2 regions of the Virgibacillus natechei genome follow, and region 2 is predicted to be linked to the other one. Evidence: riboswitches for the same ligand, from Rfam matches in the RefSeq annotation. Region 2 holds a riboswitch; the other holds the start of a gene.
The links. A riboswitch is a leader RNA that binds a small molecule or an ion and turns the genes downstream of it on or off. The one in region 2 is predicted to bind preQ1.

Region 1 (8,395 bases), 240 kb from region 2:
AAATAATAGATCCCCTTTTTCCGCTTTTTCCCTTGCACCTTCCACGTTATCAAGAATCCACTTCACCTTTGTACCGGAAAAATAAGGATCAATTAACAAACCGGTCTTATCGCGAATCGTGTCATGATAACCTTGTTCATCTAATTCCCTGCAAATATATTCGGTTTGCCGGGATTGCCATACAATTGCTTTATAGATTGGTTTTCCAGTGTGCTTATCCCAAACAACCGTCGTTTCTCGTTGGTTCGTAATACCGATTCCAGCGATTTGACTAGGATCCGCGTCCGCCTTCCGTAAAACTTCTGAAATACAAGCAAGTATAGATGTCCATATCTCGTTGGCATCATGTTCTACCCAACCCGGCTTTTGGAAAAATTGTTCAAACTCCCGTTGGGCTGTTTCCACAATCTCCCCATCATGATTAAACAGGATGGCTCTTGAACTCGTTGTGCCTTGATCTAATGATAAAATAAATTTTTCACTCATTATATTTTCTCCTCCTACACAATATTTTCTTCCACTACATCTGCCTTTGTTTTATCTGTTTTCAATTCCGAACTCGCAGCACCTACTAAAATAATAGCAACTACAGTGCTTAAGATCCAGAATAATACAGTAAATTCACCTAAAAACATTGCTTGATAAAATACAGCTCCATATGCACCACCAAGAAGGGGGCCTACGATTGGAACCCAAGCATAACCCCAGTCGGATGAGCCTTTTCCGGGTATTGGGAGCAAGGCATGCGCAATTCGTGGCCCAAGATCACGAGCCGGATTGATTGCATATCCAGTAGTACCCCCAAGTGACATCCCGATTCCAACAATTAAAGCACCTACGATTAAAGGATTTAACCCTTCTGTAAATTCATTCGCACCGATAAACAGAAGCCCCATCACAAGGACGAATGTACCAATCATTTCACTCACCAGGTTTGAAAACGGGCTGCGAATAGCAGGCGTTGTTGAAAACACATCCCTTTTGGCAATTTTATCTTCGGTTTCCTTCCAATGCGGCAGGTAATTTAAGAAGACAATAACCGCACCAATAAAAGCCCCAATCACTTGGGCACTCATATACATTGGAACTTTTGCCCACGAAAGATCACCTGTAATCGCAAAGCCTAATGTTACAGCAGGGTTAATGTGTGCACCTGTGAAATTACCAACTGCATATACACCCATCGTTACACCTAGACCCCAGGCAAGCGTGATCAGTACCCAGCCAGTACCTTCAGCTTTAGACTTTTTCAAGACGACTCCAGCAACGACACCACCACCGAATATAACAAGGATCATTGTGCCAATTAGTTCAGCTAGAAATTCGGGCATTTCCATCACTCCTTTAAGTTTATCAATCTAGTTAACTATTTATTGCACAGAAAAAGACCCATACTCCAATAGACATACCTTCCCCTTAAGAAAGTACTATTAAAGTATGGGTCTCCATATCTCCACCACTTAATTAACTTGTTTTAGTAGAATATCATCTATTGTAATCGCTGTCAATTCGTAAGGGAAATATTCTTTTAGTTCGTTCCCACCATCCCATGTGGATCAATTACAAACTTTTTAGATGCTCCACCATCAAATGCCTTATAACTAGCTGGTGCATCCTCAAGTGAAATTAATGTGGCATTTACAGCTTTAGCAATTTGTGCGTTACCACTTAATATCGATTGCATTAAATCTCGATGATACTTCATTACCGGAGTTTGCCCGGTTACAAATGTATGCGCTTTTGCAAATCCTAAACCGAAGCGAATTTTTAACGTTCCTTCTTGTGCATCTTTATCTTCAGCACCAGGGTCACCAGTCACGTATAGTCCCGGTATTCCTAATCGCCCTCCAGCTCTTGTTATACCCATAACCGAATTCAACACAGTTGCAGGTGCTTCTCCGGCGTCTTGCCCATGACCGCTTGCCTCAAAACCTACCGCATCAATTGCACAATCCACTTCCGGTTCTCCTAATACTTGCTCGATTTGTTCCTCAAGATTAGCATGCTCTCTTAAGTTTACCGTTTCACAGCCAAAGCTTCTCGCCTGTGCTAACCTTTCTTCGATTAAATCTCCTACAATTACAACGGAAGCTCCCAGTAATTGTGCCGAGTGCGCAGCAGCCAAACCAACGGGACCAGCCCCCGCAACATAAACAGTTGAACCTGGTTTTACGCCTGCACTTACCGCTCCATGATATCCAGTTGGAAAAATATCAGAAAGCATGGTTAAATCAAGAATCTTTTCCATAGCCTGATCTTTATCCGGAAACTTCAAAAGTTGAAAATCAGCATATGGAACCATAACGTATTCGGATTGACCACCAACCCATCCGCCCATATCAACATAACCGTACGCTGAACCAGGGCGATCTGGATTTACATTTTGGCAAATATGTGTATCCTGTTGCTTACAGTTCCTACAACGTCCACAAGCAATATTAAACGGAACCGATACAAGATCACCCTTCTTCATAAATTCAACATCACGACCCACTTCCACAACCTCACCCGTTATTTCATGACCGAGAACTAACCCGCTCGGTGCGGTTGTCCTTCCTCTGACCATATGCTGATCACTGCCACAGATATTCGTTGTTACAACCTTTACAATAACCCCATGATTACATTTTCTGCCTACATTCAGTGGGTTGACACCAGGCCCATCCCTCAAAATTAAATCCGGATACGAAATATCCTGTATTTCCACTTCCCCTGGCTTGACATAAACTACCCCACGATTACTTGCCAAACGACCACTCCTTTTAAAATATAATAGATAAAAAGATGTATATCATGTTAGCACTATCAACTTAAATTATACCAGTATATTCAGAATAGTCAATAATAAGTTCAGTGCCTGTCACTTCCCGGTTTTTGTCGAATTATATTAGTGTGAAATCGTGCTATATGTGCTCCCTCTTTGATCTAAAACAATTAAAAATACGCCCTCCCGTTTACGAAGGACGTACTACTTCCATATTCGTCTGTTCCTGTTTGGTCTTTCTAGCCATTTTAACGAGTAAATAAACGATTGGTGTATCAACCAAAGCAACAATCAGTTTAAATACATACTGGGTTGCAACCATACCTAGGAGAACAGTAAACGGCACCGTTCCCCAGAATGCAATCGTGATGAAAATGGTTGTATCAACGAGTTGACTGGTCATTGTTGACACATTATTACGCAGCCATAGCTTATTTTTCCCGTGCTTTGCTTTTAAGCGTTGAAATAGGCTGACATCCAGATGTTGACTGGCAATATACGACAACAGGCTCGCAAGCATGACTCGGAAACTTCCACCTAGAATGGTTTCAAATTCTGCTTGAGAACCAAAAGCAGGTGCTGCAGGCAGTTCTATGGCAATAAATATAAAAATCATTACGATAACCTGTGTAAAAAATCCTGCTTGAACCGTTTTGCGCGCCGCGTTTTTTCCGTACACTTCTCCAATTACATCTGTAATGATAAAAGTTACGACATACACGATTACTGCTGCCGGTAAAATAAATTCACCAATACTAAACAATTTTACACCTAAAATATTGGACACGATTAACAGTCCAACAAATAGCGCATTTAAATAAATAAACATATATCGATCATCTCCTACTTAGAGAAAATCAAAGCCAACCCTCTAATCCATTTTAGCGATTATCTACTTTTTCTGGATACATATCGTGATTCATCATGCGGTGTTCGGCCATTTGCTCATATTTCGTATCAGCTTTCCCATAATTACAATAAGGATCGATTGAAATACCACCACGTGGCGTGAATTTGCCCCATACTTCAATATACCGTGGCTCCATCAATTCAATTAGGTCATTCATAATGATATTCATACTATCCTCATGGAAGCCACCATGATTTCTGAAACTAAACATATATAGCTTCAATGCCTTACTTTCCACCATTTTCTCATCTGGAATATAACTTAAATATACGGTAGCAAAATCTGGCTGACCCGTTATCGGACATAAGGTAGTAAATTCTGGGCAGTTAAATTTTACAAAAAAGTCCCTGTTTGAGTAATTGTTATCAACTGTCTCTAGCACTTCAGGCTTGTAATCAAAATTGTATTCTACTCCCTGATTTCCCAGTAGTGTTAACCCTGAAAGATCTTGTTCCTTCATCCTAATAACCTCCCTTATTTTTAAGAATAATAAAAAACCATGAACCTCTACTAAGGCACATGGCAGTATAATCGCGTCATCTGTCTTAGTTTTTTATAGAGGGTTAAAAGCTAAGAACCTCTCCCTATTCACCTAAATGATTATATATTCGAAAGGCAGAAATGTCAATTAGGTGCCTGTCACTTCCCGTAATTTGTCAAACATTGTCAACTCAAAGAGGGAGACTTCATCCAGTCACCCTCCTTCAATGTTCCTTTAATCTTCGATGGTCATTGTCCATTCATGCACTTCTAAATCCCTTGCATTAGAGGTGACATACGGATCTTGCTTAGCCATATTTTCAGCTTCTTCCAGACTTTCTGCTTTGTAAATGATCAATCCACCTGAACCATCTGAAAAGCGCCCTTTAGCAAAAATATTTCCCTCTTTTGCTTTTGTTTCTAAGTACGCAAGGTGATCAGCACGATATTCCTTGCTTTTCTCCTCATCTTTCATCGGCAATAAAACAGCAAAATATTTCATTTTCTATAACTCCTTCCCACTTTATTCTAACCCATAAAAAGTAAGTAAGAAACTACAACGTAACCAGCTATCGTTATAAGCGATGGTATCAAATAAGAGCTTTGGGACATGGAGCGATTTCGCATTAACGACCAGATAAGCACAATCGATAATATTGAAATACCTATTGCCGTTACCCGATTGTTTACAGATACATCTGCTAAGATAGATCCCCCTTGATAAACGGAATCAGATATTGCAATAATTACCATGTTAAACATATTACTTCCAAGAATAGAACCTACCGCCATGTTTGCATTTTTTAGACGAAATGCAGTGAACACCGAAACAGCTTCGGGTAGTGAAGTCGTTGCTGCTATTAGAAAACTCCCCACAAAACTCGAGCCAAGTCCTGTTATGACAGCTATTTTATCCCCTGTAATGGATAGGACACTACCAGCAATCATAATGGCTACAGCTGCTATTACAAAACCCGTAATTGCTTTTTTTACGGTCGTTGAACGATTAACCGCAGAATCCTCATCCGGCTTGTCTTTTTCCTTTTCATTATTTCCTGGCGGGGAAGGCATTCGACTTATAATGATCATCCCGATGATATAAACAAGTAAAATCACTATTGAATCTACACCAATTCCAATAATTGTATAATCAATACGTAAGAAAAGTGCTAACGTGACCATCACCATTAAAAACAGACCAAGTATAGCAGAGTAAATATGATTTCTATTTACAAGATGATAGAGCTGTTTTTTTCTGAAATAAAGATCAAAGCTAGCTATAATGAATAGATTAAATAAATTCGAACCAAGCATATTACCAATTGCGATATCAACATTTCCAATTATTACTGCGGAAAAACTTGTTGTGACCTCTGGCAGTGATGTAGCACCTGCTAATAAAACAGTCCCAACCAGCATGCCACCCATAGCTGTTTTTTTACTAATTACGTTGGCAAACTGTGACAACTTCATTGCGGTGTATACGGTTGCGATTGCTGCTAAGACAAAAAAGATAAATACCAAAAATTACCACCTCTTTTAATAACCTCACCCTATAATATACCCAATTAAGAAGTAATTAAAAGAAAATAAATCACAATGCGCAAATGTGAAATTATATAAAAAACCCTGCCAATTTTAACTGACAAGGATTTTGATCGATCTAATCTTTTACTTTAACATCGTATGTCCTTAACCAATAATCAATCTGAGCAAGGTGTGCTATTAATTGAGGCCCCTTCATTAATCGCGAACAGTGACAGGCACGTCCCGGAATTTGTCGAATAATAGCACGACTTTTTCCTGCCTTCATTCAGACAGAAAAAAAGCACCGCAGAACACGATGCAATTAGTAAATACTTATTTCTCCCTCAAATTTCAAACTTACCCCTTCGAAATAACTTCTACCTCATCACCCTCACCAACAATAACTTTATCCGTCATGCCAACAAACAAGCCCGTTTCCACAACTCCAACCAGTGATTTCAGTTCCTTATGTAATGTTTTAGGGTTAGGTATTTTATCGAAAGGACAATCTAAGATATAATTACCATTATCTGAGATAAATACCTCCCCATCTTTTTGCCGTAATTTAGGCACACATCCTAAGGTTGAAATATTATTTGCCGTCACTTCCCAGCCAAAGGGAATGACCTCAACCGGCAAGGGGAATGCCCCTAAGTGAGCTACTTTTTTTGAACGATCCACAATTATGATCAGCTCTTTAGCTGCCGAGGCAACGATCTTTTCTCTCAATAGTGCCCCTCCGCCTCCCTTGATAAGGTGTAAGTTCTCATCAACTTCATCCGCTCCATCAATGGTAACGTCAAGCTGTTTTAGTTCGGAAAAATCCGTTAAAGGGATGCCGAATTCCTTCGCCCATTGTGCCGTTGTTTGCGATGTGGGCACGCCGGTTACATCTAGTCCCTGTTCAACATATTCACCTAATTTTTTAATCATCCAATACACTGTAGATCCAGACCCTAAGCCCACTTTCATCCCATCTTCAATATATTTTACTGCTTCTTCACCGACTAGCTTTTTTGCGTTATCCATTTCACTCATCACGTACATCCTCCTTATAAAAACCCTCCCATTCATTATAACTTATCCATTAGCAGATCTCCACGTTCGAACCAGCCCATCCACAATCGTCTTAATTACTTCATCATCCGTGTCATAGTGATTATGAGATAACGGATTCCAACTCGTCAGCAATCCGCCAGTGTTTACTGGTACATCTTTTGTAACAGCAGCATCGTATGCTTCATTCACAGCCTTTAAAGGAAAAGCAAGTACATCATTCTTATTATAAAAATTAAGCCATTCCCCATATGTGGTAGGGTAAAATTTTTGAATCATGGGGGAGGGAACAGTGATTGGAGATCCAAAATCAATATACCGTAATGACCACAGAGCCATTGGACTACCCATTGTATAAAATAATGTCAGCGTTTCGCATTGCTCAATTGGTGTGTTGCTCGTACACTTTATGGTCTCCATGCCCCGATTTTCCCGTTTAAATTGTAAGTCATAAAAATAATTGCTCGCAACAATAGACCCGAGACTATGGCTGATCACACATAACGGAGCATTTGGACCTGCTTTTTTCCTTAATTTATTAAGGCTTGTAGCCACAATAGAATGAACCTTGTCATAATTTTGATTCCCCATTGTAGTTGGCTGGTATCCAATCGCATCCGCTAGAAACTCTATTACAAACTGTCGTAGCCTGGAATATCTCAGATCCGCATTTTCTTGTAATCGATCCGATAGTTCAGCTTGTTCTGGTTCAAATACGGAAGACCAGAAAACAGGCTCAAACACCAACTCCTTCTCCACATTTTTAATGGATAGCTTTTTCGCAAAATCTCGGGAAACACGTGTAATGATTTCATCTGCAAAATTTTCATCTGGCGTACCCGCACCATGAATAACAGCAACCGCAATTTTCTGAGCCACCATGTTCACCCTCCTCTAGAAAAGATCGTTATATTCATACTACTTGATATAATCAAATATTTTAAGCTGAAAATTACCTATTTTACACAAAAACTTTCGACAGAAAACGGGAAGTGACAGGCACCGCACCACCTAGCGTATGTGCTGCCACTCGCAAAAAAAAGACCCGCGTTAGCGAGTCTTTTTCACCTTATTATTCAGCTGCTGGTGTTTCTTCTTCCGTCACAGCAATATCACTGCGATAAACATCTGTTCCAGTTTCGATTGAGAAGTTGTGTACACGATTGTTAACCGGTACAAGTTCTGCACGATATACTGTCGGGAATACAGGAACGTCTTCTACCATAAGTTCTTGCCATTCACTGTACACACTTTGACGATGTTCAATATCAAATGAATCTTCAGAAACACCTTCTTCTAACAATGCTTCATTCTCTTCACTTGTATAACGAGAGTAGTTAAACATTGCATTAGGACCATAAAGTCCAGAAGGATTAACGTCACTACCTACACTCCAAGCACCTTGGTAAATGTCAATTTCAGGATCGTCTTCTTCTACCATGTCATAGAATGCATTAAACTCAATCAAACGACCATCTAAGAGTTGAACATTAATTCCTATATCTTCCCATGATTGAATGTAGTATTGTGCGATTGGTTCTGCAGTGTCTCCACCTGACATCGATGCAAAGTTAATTACTAACTCATCTCCATCTGGTGTTTCACGGAACCCATCATCCGTTACATCTTCATATCCAGCTTCATCAAGAATTTGATTA
Region 2 (8,395 bases):
ACGAATCATGATTGAAACTAATGGCCTCATAATCAACCGAACCGGCAAAATACCCTGATTGATAGATATTATTAAACACATATCCATTGGCCGAAAGACCTTGTGGGCAAACAACTAAAATATCCTTCCCATCTAACGTAAATAAGTCCGGGCATTCCCACATATATCCAAACGCTTCAAGACTAGCATCACCGCTTTCAATTAACGGACCTTGGAAATGCCATGTCTCCAGATCAGAAGAAGTATATACAACTACCGCTCCCTGGATTTTTTCTGTTTGGGCTCCAATTACCATGTACCACTTATCCGTTTCATAAAACACTTTCGGATCACGGAAATGTGCAGTATACCCTTCTGGGACATGAATCACAGGTCCTTTTTTCTCAAAATGGATGCCATCATCTGATATGGCCAAACATTGATAGGACTTTCGATGTCCCTCTTCATCTTTTACATTCCCTGTATAGAAAACATACAATCTATCATTAAAGACAACCGCACTGCCTGAATAACAGCCATTCTTGTCATACCACATGTCAGGAGCGAGTGCGACAGGAGCTTCCTTCCAAGAAATGAGATCATCTGAGATATAATGTCCCCAGAATTTGGCCCCATGTTCTGGCTCAAAGGGATTCCACTGGTAGAAAACGTGGTACTGCCCCTTGTAAAACACAAAACCATTGGGGTCATTCAACAGTCCAACAGGTGGCATAATATGATAACGCAGACGATAGGGATCACTTGCTACTACTTCCTTATATTCATCGATTCTGTCGTAAACATTCTTAAATTTTTCCAACATATACGAACTCCTATATGAAGACAAGCTTAGGTAAGCCCATCATGTTTATTTTTTTCTTTCAATTGCTTATCTGAAAAACCAAACAGCCATGTCAGCGCAAATGCAACACCAATCGCAATCACGTTAACGAGCAGGTATTGAAGAATTTGTCCATCCAGGTATAACAGTGTTCCAGGAATAACGGTAATCGCCATACCTGTACCTTTTAATCCCATAATAGAAGCCGCAAAACCACCTACTGCACCACCAATCAGCCCCATGAAAAATGGTCTGACATATCTAAGGTTCACACCGAAAATCGCCGGTTCTGTAATCCCCAGAAATGCGGATATGGCAGACGGAAAAGACAATGCTTTCAGTTTTTTCGATTTCGTTTTCATTGCAACTGCAAGCGTTGCCCCACCCTGTGCAGCGGTAGATGCGGTAACAATAGCATTGAATGGGTTATTCCCAAAGCTTTCAAGTAATTGAATTTCCAATAAGTTGAAAATATGATGAACACCAGTGATTACAATAAGTTGATGGAAAAAGCCAATCAACAGACCTGCCAGGCCAAACGGCAGCTCCAATACAGAAACAGTTCCGACTAAAATATAATCTTCTACCACATGGAAAATCGGTCCAATTACAAATAGTGCTGCAGTAATCATAATAAGCAATGTCAGAAATGGTGTCACAATTAAATCTAATGATTCCGGTACTCGTTTGCGAATCTGTTTTTCGAGTTTAGCCCCGATAATACCGGCAATAAATGCTGGCAATACGGATCCTTGGTAACCGACAACCGGGATAAATCCGAAGAATACCAGCGGATCGGCACCTTCCGCCACGCCCCATGCATTTGGCAAGACTGGACTAACAAGCATCAATCCGAGTACAACACCAATAATCGGTGTTCCACCAAACACACGAAATGTTGACCATGCAACCAATGCTGGTAGGAACACAAACGCTGTATCTGTTAATATTTCCGTGAATAACAGGAAGTTATCGGAAATATCAGCTGGCGTCAGACCAAACAAAGCGAGTACCTGTTCCTGCATCACCAGACCACGTAGACCCATGAACAACCCTGTCGCAACAAGTACAGGAATGATTGGAACAAAGACATCACCTAATGTGCGAATCGAACGTTGCAACCTGTTCCCCTTTTTCGTGGTATCTTCTTTCTGCTCTTCCTTTGAAACACTGTTTACTTCGAGTTTCTCAACTTCTTCATATACCCGATTAACTGTCCCGGTCCCAAAAATAACCTGATATTGACCAGAATTAAAAAAAGCACCTTTTACTTTATCGAGGTCTTCTACCTTATCTTTATTAATTTTTTCTTCATCATTTACAATAAATCTCAAACGCGTGGCACAATGTGTCACAGAAGAGATATTGTCCTTACCACCAATAGCTTCAATCAGATCCTTTGCAACCTTCTTGTTTTCGGACATGTTACTTCACTCCCTGCCTTTTCTGTATGATTGTGGTATCGATCCCATATTGTTTAAAAAATAATTTCTAATTCAGAAATGGAATCGATCCCATATTAGATAAAATGTTTATAAACCGATACATATTGGATGAAAAAGATGCGATGTGGTATCGATTCCACATTCATCATACACTATTTCGGATGATGAGTCTATAATCCAGAATTATTTTTTCCTGTATTTTTTGTGAATAAATACGTGCTAAAATTTGTTTCGCAGCCTCTGTACCAGCCTTTTCATTTTGGTAATCAATAGTTGTTAGCGGTGGATCAATATATTGCGACATTTCGGATGCACCTATTCCGGCGATCGCCATAGCCTCTGGAATTTGGATACCTTGCTTTTTCAAATAACTCATCGCCCCAATTGCCAACCTGTCCGTTACGGCAATGGTCGCTGTAGGTTGGTGCTGGGAATCCGTGATAATCCGCTCCATCGACGCATGTCCCGAATCAATATCGAAAATCCCCTGCTGGATCCAATCTTTTTCAACCGGTAGAAGACGTGACTCCATCTCATCAAAAAATCCCTTCTTACGCAGGTAACCTACTGCATGATCGGTTTCATTCACACCAATAAAAGCAATTTTTACATGCCCTTTGCTTATGAGAAAGGAAGTTAATTCTCTGGCCGCATGATAATCGTCATAGCTGACACACATCGCTTCTTCCGACTCCTGACCAACGATCACAACCGGGATATCTACTTGCTTTATTTTTTTAATTAATTTCGGTTCCGTATTTGTCGCAATCAGAATAATTCCGTCCACCTGCCGCATTTTCAGCAAATCCAAATACTCCAATTCCTTATCCTTATCCAAGTTCGTATTGGTAAGCAAAATCTGGTAACCATGCTTTTCCAATTCCTTCCCCAATCCGGTTACAATCCTGCTTGGAGTCTCTGTTTGAATCGTCGGCAAAATCACCCCGATGACCTTTGTCTTCTTCGTTCGGAGAGATTTCGCATATTCACTGGGAACATACCCTGTTTCCTCAATGACCTTCTCCACCCGTTCCCTTGCATCTTCACTGACATAACCAGAATTATTTAACACCCTGGAAACCGTTGAACGGGATACATTCGCCATTTGAGCTATATCTTTTATCGTTACCAACGCCATCTCCTCCAAACTAATAATCTATATCTACAGTATAGAGGAAATTGGACGGTGTTTCATGCAGGAAGCATTTCCATGCTTCCGTTTTTCGCAAATCTATTTTATACCAGTTTCTATGCTTCACGTGGTTCGAGAGCATCCCACGAAAAAAAACTAAGGAGAGGTTTAAAAATGAAAGCACACACTTTAGTGATAAACGGTTTGTTAGCGGCATTATATATCGCTGTTTCGGTAGTTATTCAACCTTTTGGATTTACGAATGTTCAGTTTCGTATTTCCGAGATGTTTAACCACCTCATTGTTTTTAATAAGAAATACTTTTTCGGGATTGTTTTAGGTGTATTTTTAACCAATTTACTACTTTCACCATTAGGTATTTATGATCTTATATTTGGGGTTGCGCACTCGACTATTTCATTATCCATTATCATATTACTGGCACGTTTTATTAAAAATATTTGGATCTTACTGATTGCCAATACACTGGTGTTTTCATTCAATATGTTTATCATTGCAATTGAACTCAATCTAGCATTGGCATTGCCATTTCTATTCACGTGGTTGACAACAGCTGCCGGAGAACTGGTTGTCATGGCTCTTGGAATACCCATTATGTATGCATTAAACAAGCGGGTACATTTTGATAAACTTATCTAATTTTAAGAACATGAGGACGCGTCTTTTGCTTGCCCGCTTAGCCCTTGGGAAGCATCCCCGTGCTTCCGTACACAAAAGTCCTAATTTCTCTTTAGCGAGAAATTAGGACTAAGTCATTTCACAAACGAAACCTCTGGGGACAAGGAACCTGTCCCCTCGTCCCAATTGGCAGTATTCGACAAAAACCGGGAAGTGACAGGCACCCCCCTCTCTATTCTTGCTCATCCTTAAGCATAAGTGACAGTAATCCGCCAATTAGGGAAATCACGCTCATGACAATAAATGCATATTTCATTCCCCAAAATGTAGCTACCTCATAGGGTTGGTCCATCTGATTAGTCGTAATGCTGATAATAGTCGTCAGCAGAATAACGCCAAAAGCCAAGCCGAACTGTCGAACCGTATTTCCGATTGCCGAGGCATGAGAGATTTCGGATGTTTGTAAACTATTAAATCCTAATGTAACAAGCGGCATCATGGTTAATCCAATCCCCATCATAAATATGCAAAAATAAAACATGATGAGATAGGGTGAGCCATCCGCTCCCAAAATACTGAACAACATACTGGATAACAATATCAACAAGAATCCGAATATAATAATGCGCCGTCCCCCGTATTTATCAAATAAATTACCAGCAACTAACGACATAACAGAAAGTATGATCGTCCCAGGTACTAATACAAAGCCCGATAGAAATGCACTTGTCCCTAATACCTCCTGAGAAAACATGGGAAGTATGGTTTCCATCGACAATAACAACATAGCAACAACAAAAACAAGGATCGTTGATATAGCAAACATCTTTTTCCTAAAAACAAACAAATTAAGTAGAGGTGGATCTATTGTCAGTTGCCTTCTCACAAAAAAGGCGAGCATGACAATACCTAATACAATCGTTGTGATGACACTCCAATGTGAAAACCCTAAAACGCTGATATTGCTCATTCCAAATATTAAACTAGAAAAACCAATACCTGCGAGAATGATAGAAAACAGATCCAACTTAGATTCACGCTGCTCCGTGACATTTCTCATGAAACCATGAGCAAGGACAAGTATGGCGAGCGATAAGAAAAGCATGATCCAAAAAAGCGCCCTCCAGTTATAGATATCAATAATAATTCCGGATAGAGAAGGGGCTGAGGCCGGGGCAACATTCACAACTAAACCTAATAACCCCAATGCAAACCCTCTTTTTTCAAATGGAAAGACGCCCAGTAAAATCGTTTGAACCAGCGGGACCATTATCCCTGCACCTACTGCCTGAATGACTCTTGATATAATTAATACAATAAAATTAGGCGCAAGAAGAGCGATAACCGTTCCAATAACAAAAAAAACCAGTGAAAAAATCACCAGAAACCGAGCGGAATATGTATCCGATAAATACCCTGTCATCGGAATGAACACAACAGTCGTTAATAAAAATGCGGTTGTTAACCACTGTACCTGCGTCGCATTAATCGAAAACTCCTGCATAAGGGTAGGATAAGCTGTAATTAACAAAAACTGACTAAACGTAAACAAAAAAGTAGTAGCTAACACAATGACAATGATTGTTTTATTTGATGATTCATTATAAGCCATTAGATTTTCCTTCCCTCCTAAAAGGATGACATAACCCCCGAGAAATATTACCTGTAAGGCGAAGAACATCGTCTGCATATCCGTGAGCATCACACGAAAGCCTATAGAAAAAGGAAGCAAGAAAACCATCCACCCTCGAGAAGGTTACACATCATTTTACACCTATCAGCTATCATAACAATCTTCTTACCCTTTTGTAAGAGTTATTATTCATGGAAAGAAGGTAAAAGGTATCTACTCACGCTGGATTGGATGATGAACCTCTGTCGTTCATCGTCTTAAAATAGTGAAAATGCCCGCGAGCGCGGGATAAACATGGAAGAGCGCGGAACGAATGCCCGTGACCGCGGGATCAACATGCGGGAGCGCAGGACGAATGGCTGCGTACGCGGGATGAACAGGCGGGTGCACGGGGCAAATGACTGCGAGCGCGGGATGAACAGGCGGGAGCGCGGTACGAATGACTGCGTGCGCGGGATAAACAGCGGGAGCGCAGTACGAATGACTGCGAACGCGGGATGAGCAGGCGGGAGCGCGGTACGAATGACTGCGAGCACGGGATGAGAGGAACAGAATGGGTTGTTTGGAGCAGGTGAAAGGAACGGACCCAATACTTTTTGGTCCGTTCCCTTTTGATTTTGCGCCTTCTTAAATTCATACAAAAATGGCTCCAACCAAATATGGAACCACTTTTTTTGCTTTAGATTTCATTGTAAGACAAATTCATAACGTCTCTATATTAAAAAATGCACACTTACATAAAGGGTGTACACCTGATGTACATGTAGACCCTTTACATCACAATATTTATATTTAGTTAACAGTTTTATCCTTGTACATGATTTTCACTTTTTCAATTACTTCTCTTTCCAGCAGTGCTGTTTTCGTTTCTAATCTCTTGCCTATAATAAATAGATCAATAAGTGTCCATAATCCAAAACCACCTAATGTTAAAGTCATTCCAATTGCATAGCCAATATCGCCTAAGTAATATCTGTGTCCACCGATTCCACCTGTAAAAAACCATAATACATACATAATTGCTTTATTCTTTCCTCTTCTTTCAACTTCTGCATCAACCATGGATAGTTGTTCTGCATTCAAATCTCTCTTTAAAACCAAATTGTCCAATACTATTACCTCCTAATTAGATTCAGTTAGTTAATTTCTTTGATAAAACTTAATGTAGATCTACTATGAATACTTTTCCGATATAGGTAGACCCGATATAAATTCTACAGTCCCCCCCTCCCCTGAGCAAGTATGCCTATATCAAATGTATAAAACAACCATAAAGATTCGGATATAGTGATTATATCGAAAATAAGCTGCACAATAATATGTATACCTAGCTATTGTCATTCTTTTATTTTATCATTGAATTCATCTGCCGTTATTTCCGTATAAACGTTCAATAAGTCACCTCCACTCCACTATATTTAAAACCCATTTTACTTCCAATTTTATAAGTAAATAGTACCATAATATAGATAGTAATGAAAGACTATTTTGAAAAGGAAGGTTTTGAGCAATGAACAAGATGACGTGCTCAAGGTACCTTTATAGCCTATTTATCCGCAACTCCTTCAAACACTGCCTCACGAAAAATGCCATAGATTAGGATTCTTGAGTTGTATGAGCATCTCCCTTTACCTTCGAGGCGCTTCTCGTTCTGTGTTTCTACATATCGTTTTACTTCGTAACCTGTACAAATTCACATAATAGAGGAACGTTCTACGCTAAAGGCGCGGAACAATACAACTGCTCATCGCAAATAGAAGAAGGCAGTACCCACTGCCTTCCTCTAATTAGCTATTAAACAAACTGGTTTTCTTTCGTAAAATAGTGACGATACTGGGCTGCTGGATGACGTTCATTGACTTTATCCCTTCCAAATAATCTGGAACGAAGCGTCCGAGCTGTATTATCATGCGCTTTTACTAAACCGCGCTCCCTCAAGACAGGTATCACTTTATCAATAAATTCCGTATACGAACTCGGAATAAAAGCATTCATTACATTAATACCTGAAACCCCAGCATCTAACCATTTGGCTAACTCGTCGGCAATTTGCTCCGGTGTTCCAACGATACGAGTATTTTTCGTGTGATGCGCTGCTAAATCTGCCAGCGTCGGCGTTCTATCCGGAATTCCCTGTGCTACCCACTTGAACATACTTCGAACCCCTTCTGTCTCTATATCTTCAAGCGGTGTATCTAGATCCCACTCACCAAAGTCGATTCCCATACCGCCTCCCATATGCGCAATCATCATCTTTAAATCCGTCACTTCCTCCAATTGCCTACTCTTCTCCCATGCTTCTTCCTCCGTATCCCCGATGACAAAGGAAAGCCCTTGGAAAAATTGAATATCTTCTTTGGCGCGACCGTTTCTTGCTACGATATCCGTCATTTCATTAATTAATGCTTTCGCAACTTCAGGATTTGGTGTTGCAATAAAAACTGCTTCGGCATGTTTTGCTGCAAATTCTTTTCCTCTTGTAGAAGCACCTGCTTGAAAAAGCAGTGGTGTACGTTGCGGAGAAGGAGATACGAGATGAGGTCCTTCTACGCGATAATGCTTGCCTTCATGATGAATTTTATGCACATGTTCTGGATCGGAGTAAATTCCAGTTTCCCGGTCTTTTTTTAGTGCTTCATCGTCCCATGAACCTTCCCATAATTTATATAACACATCTACATATTCATCCACGGTATCATACCGTTCATCGTGAGAAACGAGTCCAT

Region 1: linked by a shared signal. The riboswitch ahead of queF (preQ(1) synthase) and the one ahead of OLD84_RS15130 (QueT transporter family protein) in region 2 are both predicted to bind preQ1.

Annotation. Positions count from the first base shown of each region.
Region 1 covers NZ_CP110224.1:2,716,950-2,725,344, forward strand. The annotation lists gene glpK (glycerol kinase GlpK) at 1-486, opposite strand, end outside; gene OLD84_RS14020 (MIP/aquaporin family protein) at 501-1,331, opposite strand; gene fdhA (formaldehyde dehydrogenase, glutathione-independent) at 1,529-2,749, opposite strand; gene OLD84_RS14030 (queuosine precursor transporter) at 2,955-3,593, opposite strand; gene queF (preQ(1) synthase) at 3,646-4,134, opposite strand; PreQ1 riboswitch class I at 4,214-4,261, opposite strand; gene OLD84_RS14040 (YciI family protein) at 4,390-4,656, opposite strand; gene OLD84_RS14045 (sodium:calcium antiporter) at 4,683-5,678, opposite strand; gene rpiA (ribose-5-phosphate isomerase RpiA) at 6,039-6,719, opposite strand; gene OLD84_RS14055 (chemotaxis protein) at 6,762-7,619, opposite strand; gene opp4A (oligopeptide ABC transporter substrate-binding protein) at 7,810-8,395, opposite strand, start outside.
Region 2 covers NZ_CP110224.1:2,954,431-2,962,825, forward strand. The annotation lists gene OLD84_RS15115 (glycoside hydrolase family 32 protein) at 1-802, opposite strand, end outside; gene OLD84_RS15120 (sucrose-specific PTS transporter subunit IIBC) at 829-2,244, opposite strand; gene OLD84_RS15125 (LacI family DNA-binding transcriptional regulator) at 2,411-3,397, opposite strand; PreQ1 riboswitch class I at 3,519-3,563, shown strand; gene OLD84_RS15130 (QueT transporter family protein) at 3,572-4,057, shown strand; gene OLD84_RS15135 (DHA2 family efflux MFS transporter permease subunit) at 4,269-5,648, opposite strand; gene OLD84_RS15140 (TM2 domain-containing protein) at 6,462-6,779, opposite strand; gene OLD84_RS15145 (LLM class flavin-dependent oxidoreductase) at 7,464-8,395, opposite strand, start outside.